3 regions of the Variovorax sp. ISS6 genome follow, and region 3 is predicted to be linked to each of the others. Evidence: riboswitches for the same ligand, from Rfam matches in the RefSeq annotation. Region 3 holds a riboswitch; each other region holds the start of a gene.
What was found. Region 3 has a riboswitch for cobalamin ahead of AC1HIL_RS35540 (TonB-dependent siderophore receptor). Riboswitches for the same ligand answer to the same signal wherever they lie in the genome.
Positions count from the first base shown of each region.

Region 1: another riboswitch for cobalamin. It lies ahead of AC1HIL_RS21870 (TonB-dependent receptor domain-containing protein); the one in region 3 lies ahead of AC1HIL_RS35540 (TonB-dependent siderophore receptor).
Region 2: another riboswitch for cobalamin. It lies ahead of AC1HIL_RS15835 (TonB-dependent receptor); the one in region 3 lies ahead of AC1HIL_RS35540 (TonB-dependent siderophore receptor).

Region 1 covers NZ_JAWRZC010000001.1:4,708,127-4,711,396, reverse strand. The annotation lists gene AC1HIL_RS21875 (ClcB-like voltage-gated chloride channel protein) at 1-1,360, opposite strand, end outside; cobalamin riboswitch at 1,466-1,713, shown strand; gene AC1HIL_RS21870 (TonB-dependent receptor domain-containing protein) at 1,810-3,270, shown strand, end outside.
Region 2 covers NZ_JAWRZC010000001.1:3,442,051-3,445,320, reverse strand. The annotation lists gene AC1HIL_RS15835 (TonB-dependent receptor) at 1-1,820, opposite strand, end outside; cobalamin riboswitch at 2,058-2,343, opposite strand; gene AC1HIL_RS15830 (hypothetical protein) at 2,391-2,687, opposite strand; gene AC1HIL_RS15825 (hypothetical protein) at 2,931-3,270, shown strand, end outside.
Region 3 covers NZ_JAWRZC010000002.1:844,218-847,487, reverse strand. The annotation lists gene AC1HIL_RS35540 (TonB-dependent siderophore receptor) at 1-1,595, opposite strand, end outside; cobalamin riboswitch at 1,780-2,038, opposite strand; gene AC1HIL_RS35535 (ATP-binding protein) at 2,113-3,270, opposite strand, start outside.

The DNA of each region.
Region 1 (3,270 bases), on a different contig from region 3:
CGCGGATGTGCAGCGAGCGCAGCCGCAGCTGCTCGTCCTGCTGCTCGCGCCGGCGCAGCGTGATCTCGTACATCGAGCCGGCGTTGGCCGAGCGCGCGACGAAATAGGCGATCACGCCGGCCAGCATCAGCGGCAGCATCACCTGGTAGTTGAGCGTCATCTCGAAGATCATGAGGATCGCCATCAGCGGCGCCTGCGTGGCCCCCGCGAGAAAGGCGCCCATGCCGACCACCGCATAGGCGTAGGGGGCCGACACCGCATGCGGCCACAGCGCCTGCGCGGCATGGCCGAACAGCGCGCCCACCATGCAGCCGAAGAACAGCGCCGGCGTGAACACGCCGCCCACCGCGCCCGAGCCGGCCGTGGCCAGCGTGGCGACCAGCTTGGCCGCGAGCACCATGGCGATCAGGGTCCAGGTCCAGGGCGTGTGCAGCACCGCGTTGACCACGCTGTAGCCATTGCCCCAGACCTCGGGCCAGGGCACCGACACCAGCCCCATCGCGAGCCCGCCGAGCGCGAGCCGCCACGGCAGCGCGAACGGCAGCCGCGCGAACAGCGCCCGGCTGCCCTGCAGCGCGCGCAGGAAGCCCGCGGCCGCGAAGCCCAGCAGCACGCCGAGCAGCGCGAACAGCGGGATCTCCGCGCCATGCAGCTCGGGGAACACCGGCATCTGGTAGGGCGGCTGGTAGCCGGGCAGGGCGCGCATCACGATGTTGGCGACCACCGCCGCGATCAGGATCGGGCCCACGCTCTCCATCACGATCGAGCCCAGCACGATCTCGGCGACGAAGAAGGCGCCCGCGATCGGCGCGTTGTACGCGGCCGTGAGGCCGGCCGCCGCGCCGCAGGCCACGAGCAGGCGCAGCCGCTCGACCGGGAAGCGGAACACCCGGCCCAGCAGCGAGGCGGCCAGCGCGGCGAGCTGCACCATCGAGCCCTCGCGGCCGATCGAGCCGCCGGTGCCGATGCTCACGAGCGAGGAGGCGCTGCGCACCAGCGTCTGCGCCACCGGGATGCGGCCGTCGCCGAGCACGATCGCCTCCATGTAGTTGGAGGTGGCACTGCGCACCGCCACGCGCTTCGCGAGCACGAGCAGGCCGCCGGCCACGAGGCCGCCCACGGCGGGGAAGGCGATGCGCGCCCACCACGGCAGCGCGCGCGCCATCGCGACCAGGCTGTCGCCGGGGCCGAGCACGACGTGCTCGAAGCCGCGCAGCGCGGCGCGGAAGCCCTCGGTCGCGAGCGTGCCGAGCAGGCCGGCGACGATGGACCACAGCAGCATCGATTGCCAGCCCGATACGCCGAACAGGCGCTGCAGGGCGGAGCGCAGGCGCAGCAATGGCGAGGAACGCAGGGTCATGCGGGGTGGTGGTGATGGCATCCCATAGCCCGTCGATGTTAGTGCGCGGGACGCGGCGAGCGTCGGGCGCACGCAACTTTCGACTTAAGGCGCGCGGCGCAACGCCTAGAATCTCGCCCGTTGGTGCCTGCGGCGTGGTTCACGCGCCGCGGTTCAACGGGAAGCAGGAGTGAAGGGACCGGCCGCGCGCCGGCACCGAAGCCGCCTGCGCTGCCCCCGCAACGGTCAAGCAGACGGCGCCGCAAGGCGCCACCCTCTCCACACGAGCCACTGGGCGCCCTGAAACAGGCGCCTGGGAAGGCGGCGAGGGCCGGTCTGCCAGCCCGGATACCGGCCAACAAGGCGGTTCGCGCATGCTCTTCGCTTCGTCGATGCAGGCACGGACCAATGGCGCCCCGGGCGCCGGCGGGGAGGCCGGCAAGGGGCATAGACGTTCGTTCGCTCACTCCATGATTTCCTGCGTTTCCTTCTCGCGCCGTTCGCGCGCTCGCATTCCCGCGTCCCGCATCGGCATGCGCCTGGCCGGCCTGCCGCTGGCCCTGGTGCCGGCCTTCGGCGGCCTGCTGCTGGCCCAGTTGCCGCTGGCGGCCTCGGCCCAGACTCCGGCCGGCGCGCTCGGCGAGACCGTGGTCACGGCCAACCGCACCGCGCAGCCGCTGTCGGACCTGGTGGCCGATGTCTCGGTGATCGACCGCGAGACCATCGAGCGCAGCGGTTCCACCGGCGTGGCCGACGTGCTCGCGCGCCAGGCCGGCATCCAGATCGTGCGCAACGGCGGCGTCGGCAACTCGACCAGCGTCTACATCCGCGGCGCCGAGACGCGCTTCACCGCCGTCTACATCGACGGCGTGCGCGTGGACTCGCAGGCCACCGGCGGCGCGGCCTGGGAGAGCATCCCGCTGGCGCAGATCGACCGCATCGAGGTCTTGCGCGGCCCGGCCGCCGCGGTCTACGGCTCCGACGCCATCGGCGGCGTGATCCAGCTGTTCACCAAGCGCGGCGAGGAGGGGGTGTCGCCCTCGATCGGCGTGGGTGTCGGCAGCCACGGCCTGTTCCGCACCGAGGCGGCGATCAGCGGCAAGGCCAACGCCTTCGACTATTCGTTCGGCGTGGCGCACGAGGAAAGCCGCGGCTTCAACATCCAGCCGCTCGAGAAGCGCACGCTGCCCAAGGACGGCTTCACCAGCCCCGACCGCGACGGCTACAACACCACCTCGGGCAACGTGCGCCTGGGCTGGCAGATCGCGCCCGGCCAGCGGCTCGAGGCCACCGCGCTGTCGAGCGATACCAAGGCGCACTACGACGCCGCCAAGTCCGGCAGCAAGCCGCCGGCCTACTACCTCGACGACCAGAGCCGCAACCGGCTGCGCACCGCCGGCCTGACCTGGTCGGCGCAATGGAACGAGGTCTACAGCACCCGGCTGCAGGTGACCGATTCGCAGTCGGTCTACAGCACCATGCCCTCGTACTACCGCACCGAGACCCGGCTGCGCGGCTACCTGTTCCAGAACGAACTGCGCTTCGGTCCGCACCTGGTGACGGCCGCGCTCGAACGCCGCGAGGACCGGCTCGAGAACGCCCCCACCAGCAGCACCGACAAGGGCCTGGCGCGCAAGCGCTCGCAGGACGCGGTCTCGCTCGGCTACGGCTTCGTGCAGGGCCCGCACTCGTTGCAGCTCAACGTGCGCCACGACGACGACAGCGAGTTCGGCGGCAAGACCACCGGCAGCGCCGCCTACGGCTTCGCGATCACGCCGAAGCTGCGCGTGACCGCCTCGGCCGGCACCGCCTTCCGCGCGCCCACGCTCTACCAGCGCTTCAGCGAATACGGCAAACCCGACCTGCAGCCCGAGTCGAGCCGCAACGTCGAGCTCGGCCTCAAGTACACCGACGGCCCGACCAACGCCGGC
Region 2 (3,270 bases), on a different contig from region 3:
TTGGCCGCTGCCTCGGGCACGCCGAACGGCGTGTTGCCGGCGCGCGAGACCAGCCGGCCGCTCACGGCCTCGTTGAAGTCGTCGTAGCGCGCGCGCAGCCTGGCCGCATTGGCCTCTAGCTGCAGCGTCGGGGTCAGAGCGAGGTCGAGCGTGGCCTCGATGCCCTCGGACGACTGCTTGCCGACCTGCTGCAAGACGCTGGGGTTGTTCTGGTCGCGCGACAGCAGCTTCTTCTTCTCGATGCGGTAGGCGGCCACGGTCCAGGCGCCGCGGTTGTCGGCCAGCTGGCGCTTGTAGCCGACCTCGACCTGGTTGCCGGTGCTGAGGTCGAACGGCGCCTGCGTGGTCGAGGTGCTGATCAGCGAGGTCAGCGGATCGGCCGCATGCGCCAGCTGCGCATAGAAGGACTGCGAGGCATCGGGCGCATACACCGCGCCGATGCGGCCGGTGGCGTACTCGAAGGTCTTCGTGAGGCTGTTGGCCGCGTTGGCCAGGTCGGTGCGCGCCACCTTGGCATGGTCCCAGCGCAGGCTGGCGACCAGCGACCAGCGCTCGTCGAAGGCCAGCTTGTCCTCGGCGAACACGGCGTAGGTGCTGGTGCGGGTCCGGTAGCGCGGCAGGTAGGGCGACGGCGACTGGTAGTAGCCGGGCAGGAAGACGAAGGGGTCGACCACCGAGCGGCCGCCGTAGGGCGAGTCGCTCGAGTTCAGGAAGTCGATGCGGTTCATGTCGAAGCCCACCAGTACCTGGTTCTTCATGCCGAGCAGTTCGTGCCGGAAGGTGGCGTCGGTGCGGTTGCCGACCTGCTCCTGGTCGTGGCCGATCTCGAGGTAGTCGCCGCGCGTCACGCGGCGCGTGGCGGCATTGAAGGTGTAGGTCTCGCTGTTGCGCCAGTGGCGCTGGCTCGCGAGCCGGTAGAGCTGGTTGTGCACGGTGACGGCATCGCTGGGCGTCCACAGCGCGTCGAGGCGCGTCCACTTGTCGTCGTACTTGAGCTCGGCGTCGTCGACGTTGTAGTTCTGGCGCAGGGTCCGGCCGTCGAGGCGCCCGTCGATCAGCGGCACGCCCTGGTAGCGCTGCGGCGACTGGCGGCCCTCGTCGTGCGACAGGGTGAACTGCAGCTCGGGCGAGACGTCCAGGCGCAGCGCGCCACCGACGGCCAGGCTCTCGCCCTCGCCGCGCGCCATGAAGCCGTGGGTGGCGCGGTGGCTGATGTCGAAGCGGTACGAAAGCTTGTCGTTGATCGCGCCGCCGCTGCCGAAGGCGGCCTGGCGCGTGGCGTCGGAGCCGTAGCTCAGCAGCGCCTCGTTGTGGATCGGTCCGCGCGTGGGCTTCTTGGGCACCACGTTGATCGCGCCGCCGATCGCGCCTTCGCCATACATGACCGAGGCCGCGCCGCGCAGCACCTCGATGCGGTCGACCGACCAGGTGTCGAACGGGAAGGTGACGGTGCCCGCGCCCGCGAACAGCCGCGTGCCGTCGAACAGCTGCATCACCGAGCCATGGCCCGAGAAGCCGCGTGCGGCCATCGAGGTGCTGCCGTTGCCCGGCGAGGGCGCGCCGGTGATGCCGGTGGCGCGGGTGGCGGCCTCGATGACGGAGACGTCGCCGCGCGCGCGGATGGTCTCGCCGGTCAGCACCTCGATGCTGGCGGTCGTCTCGAGCGGCGTGAGGCCGAGGCGGCTGCCGGTCTGCGTGGGCTCGGCGAGCGACAGCGCGCCCTGGGCGCCGGCCTCGACCTGCACCGGCGGCAGGCTGGTGGCGGCCTGCTGCGCGAAGCCGCTGCCGGCCCCGAAGGCCAGGCCGATGGCGGCGGACATGCCGCCGAGGCGGCGGGTGGCCGGGCGACCCCGGTGGCGGTGCGGGCGGCGGCCGGCCGCGCCCCTGCGATCGCCTGGCGGCGATGCGTGATCCATGTGACTTCTCCTCCGGCCCGCGTCCCCGCAGGCTCTCTGACCGAACGTGGACGCGGCGGGAGGTCGATCGATGGCCGGGACCGGCGGCGGGTAAAGCGAGCGCTTCGCCGGCCGGCGGCCCGGACACGCACTCCCGCAGCGTCCGAGGCGGTGACGAAGGCCGGTATCCGGGCTCGCGGAGCGCAGCGGCGCGCAGTCGATACTGCAGCGCCGTTGCGGAAGCCCTCGCCTTCCCACGCCTTGGGGGCGCAGTGGCTGCCGATGCCCTGGGGGCATGGCGTGAGGACGTCCAGATCCGCTGACCGTTGCGGGGGCAGCGCAGGAATGGAGGCGTCGATCCGTGAACCGGCGCGTCGCACCTGCTTCCCGTTTAACCCCTTGGCCATGGCATGCATGGCTGGCGGGGCACCTTCGAACCGTGGTGCCGGTGCGTCCTTCCTTCCTCGGAAGAATGGCCGCACCGAACGGCGGGAATTATAGGGAGCGGGTGCGCGCGGGCTCGTCGGGCGTGCGGGTGTCCTGCGCCCGGCCGGGGCCTTCGGTGCCGAACAGCCGGCGCAGCACGCTGACGCCGGCCACCAGCGCGTTCGAATAGCTGGTGTGCGGCTCGATGGCCGCCTCGAGCGGCAGGTAGGAATGCACCGCGCCCTCGCCCGCGGCATCGTCGACCGCCTCCATCAGCACCCAGTAGAACTCGCCGGGCTCCAGCTCGTGGACGGTCAGCGCGAGGTTGCGGGGCGACGGCGACAGGGTGGCGGGGATGGTGTTCACGCGAAGCTCTGGAAGGTGGGCGTTGGCGATGATGGGGGCGCGCCGCCGGGATCGTGGACACGCCCTGTCACAACGCGCGTGTACTCGATCACGTTCACCGCCGGCGAAAACCCTGTGGGCTTCCTGCGACGGGCGTTGGCGCCCACCGTTCCCAGCTCCCGGGCTTCTCCTACATGCGAGCGCCGGTGCGCGGCCTAGTTTCGAAGCGGATCAGCAGCCAGCCAAGACACACAGGAGGCCCCCATGAAGCAGTTCAGCCTGGAATCGCGGATGACATCGAGCATCGGCGGCGCGTTCTATCCCACCGGCTACTCGATGGTGATGTTCCCGAGCGCGGAGGACGCCGACCGGATCGGCCGCCAGCTCATCGAACAGGGCGTGAGCGGCGACGACGTCTACCTGCTGCCGCCCGCCACCGTGCTGGCCGAGATCACCCCGACCGTGAAGGAGGCCGACAACCCCCTGCCCTCGGCCGGCACCGACGGCGCGACCGTTCGCGCCTACACCAAGCTCGCGCGCGAGGGCCACACGGCGCTGCTGGTACGCACCGAGGAACAGGAAGACGCCGAACGCCTGATGGACG
Region 3 (3,270 bases):
AAGGAGTCGGGGCCGTTGCGGTAGGAGCGCTGGCCGTCGATCTTCTCGGCCTCGAACAGGCTGACCTGATAGCTCCAGCGGTCGTCCGCCGCGCGGCCCTTCAGGCCCACTTCCTTGCTGCGCGTGATCTCGGGCCGCAGGATGTCGGGCACCACCACGCCGCCGCGCGTGTTGAGCGCCACCGCCTGCGGCCGGAAGCCTTCGCTCCAGTTCGCGAACACGGCGTGCGAGGAGGCATCGCCCTGCAGGAACAGCCAGTCCACGCCGGCGCGCGGGCTGGTGTGGCTGCCTTCCTGCGCCGAGATCACCTGCGTGCCCGTGCGGCCGAGGGTCTGCTCGAAGCGGTCGTGGCGCACGCCCAGCGTGAAGCCGACCGGGCCGTACTCGAAGCGGTCCTGCAGGTAGACGCTGCGCACCTCCTGGTCGAAGCGCGAGGAGGTGATGCTGCCGCGCACGCCGCGCGGATCGTTGCGCACGTTGCTCACGGGGATGTCGTAGAACGGCCCGCGGTAGGTGGGCGCGTTGCTGAAGCTCGGCGAGTCGAGGCCCTGCCAGCCGCGCTCGAGGTTGAAGCCGGCCTGGAACTCGTTGCTCCAGCCCTTGCCCGCCATCAGGTGCGTGGCGGCGAGCTCGTGGTAGACGCCGCGGTCGGCGGTGTAGCTCTCGGAATAGCCCTTGCTCACGGCCGCGGGCGGCGGAACGATGGTGATGCCGCCGGCGAAGAAGCGGTTGTAGCGCGCGAAGCTGCTCAGGTGGTTGATCGACCAGCCGGCGCCGAGCTCGAAGCGGTTCTTCCACGAGAACGACTGGTAGTCGCCCGTGACGTAGGAGTCGGGAATGCCGTAGTTGTCGCGCGAGGTGATGCCGAAGATCGGCTTGCCGTTGACCAGCGGCACGATCGAGCCGCGGTCGCCGCGCACGCGTGTGTCGTAGAGCTGGAAGCCGGTGGTCCAGTGGCGCGTGACGGCGAAATCGCCGCCGACCAGCAGGGCCGACTGCGCGCGGCCGGCATCGCGCTGGAAGCCGTTGTAGTCGCTGTTGGCCACGCCCACATAGAGGTTGCCGCGCTCGAAGTCCCAGCGGTAGCGCAGGCTGCCGTCGAGGCGGCCGTAGCTGCCGACGGTGGCCGTGAGGCTGCCGCCCGCGCGCTCGGGCTTCATGAAGAACTGCGCCACGCCGCCGATCGCGTTCTTGCCGTAGAGCGCCGAGGCCGGGCCCTTGATGAACTCGAGCCGGTCCACCAGGTCGGGCGCGATCAGCGTGATGTCTGCATTGCCCTGCAGCAGGCGCAGCGGCACGCCGTCCATCAGCACCAGCACGTCCTGCGTGTCGCGCAGGCCGCGGGTCTCGAAGCGCGAGTAGTAGTTGCCCTGCGTGCCGTACTGCAGGCCCGGCACGCTGCGCAGCGTGTCCTCGAGCGTGACGGCGCCCACCGCGTCGAGCTGCGCGCGTTCGACCGAATAGGTGGCGAAGGGCAGGCGCAGCGTGTCGGCTTCCTGGCGCGTGGCGGTGGAGATGGTCTTGCGGTCGCTGACGGTGGTGGGCGGCAGCGAGCCTTCGGCGTCCTGCGCCGAAGCGACCGAGGCGAGCAGCATGACGCCGGATCCGATGAGGGCTTGGTGGGGTCTGACGCGGCCGCGCCGGGAGATGTTGCGCACGAGGGTTTCCTTCGAGCCCGCGCTCCCGCGGGCCATGAGAACAACCGGACGCCGAGGGGACCCGCCAGCGACCGGCCCCGCGCCCACGCGTGACCGATACGGCTTGCCTGCACTCCCGCAGCGACCGAACGAGGCGAAGGCCGGTATCCGGGCTTGCGGAGCGCCGCGGTGCATCAGGGAGATGCGCCGTTGCCGCGATCCTCGCCTTCCCATGCCGGGGCACAGTGACTGACGATGCCCGCGAGGGCATCGACCGTGAGAATCGCGAATCCGCCGACCGTTGCGGGGGCAGCGCAGGACTGGGGCCCTGGAGGGCTCGTCACCTGCTTCCCGTTTAACGCCGGTCCTGCAACCGGCGCACCTTCGCGCGTGCCGGCTTGGGTGATGCTTTCGTTTGCATCGGCCGGCGGGGCGGATTATAGGAGCGGGTCTTGCGCCGCCCGGCGCGAAAAGCTCAGGCCGCGGGGGCGGGCGTGGGCGTCTGTGGCAGCCGCACGGTGAACACCACGTAGCCGTCGTCGTGCGCATAGCCGAGGCTGCCGCGGTGCGAGCGCACGATGGCCTGCGCGATGTGCAGCCCTAGGCCCAGTCCGCCCTTGTTGCGCTCGTTGGGCACGCTGCGCCGCTTGAAGGCGCTGAACAGGTCGGGCACCAGCGCGGCATCGATCGGCGGCGCGCGGTTGGCCACGCTGAACACCACGTGCCCTTCGGCCTGCTCGAGCCGGATGCGCACCGCCTCGCCGGGCAGGCCGTGGTGGCGCGCATTGCTCACGAGGTTGCCGACCAGCTGCGCCATGCGGTCGGGGTCGGCCAGCACGGGCAGCGTGCTGGGCGCCTCCAGCTCGAGCTGCGAGCCGGGGTAGGCGGTGCGCGACTCGTCGACCGCGTCTTCCAGCAGCCGTGCCAGGTCGATCTGCGCCGGCACCACCTGCAGGCCCATGCCGCTTTGCAGGCGCGAGGCATCGAGCACCTGGCCGATCAGCCGCGCCATGCGGCTGCTCGATGTCTGGATGCGCTGGCCCAGCCGCGCGCCGGCGTTGCTGCCGTCGGGCAGGCTGCGCTCGAGCAGCTTGGCCGCCATCGTGATCGACTGCAGCGGATCGCGCAGGTCGTGGCCGAGCACGGCCAGCAGCTCGGTGCGGGCCTTGTAGGTGTCGGCCAGCCGCGCCGCGCTGGCGCGGATCAGCTCGTCGCGCAACTGGCGCGCGAAGTCGAGGTCGTTGGTGCCCCAGGGCACGCTGGTGTCGCGCACCGTCTCTTTCCAGACGTCGAAGGAGCCGCGCGGCGTGAGCCGGGGGCCGAGCGGGCCGCTCACGTAGTGCTTCTCGGGCTTGCCGCCCCAGCTGATGGTCTCGACCTGCTCCTTGCGCGCGAGCACCAGCCAGCCGTTGTCGATCGCGTCGAAGCGCAGCGCGAGAAAGCCGCACCACACGCCGCCCAGCGAACGCAGGTTCTCGGGCAGCCGCTCGCGCTCGTGCAGCGCCACGATCTCGTCGCCGTTCGTCGACGCGGTGAGCCACTGGATCAGCGCCGCCGCGGCCTCGCGCGGCATGTCGCCTTCCACATGCAGCCGCGACTGCTCTGCGATGATCGCCGCCTGCGCGTCGAAGGC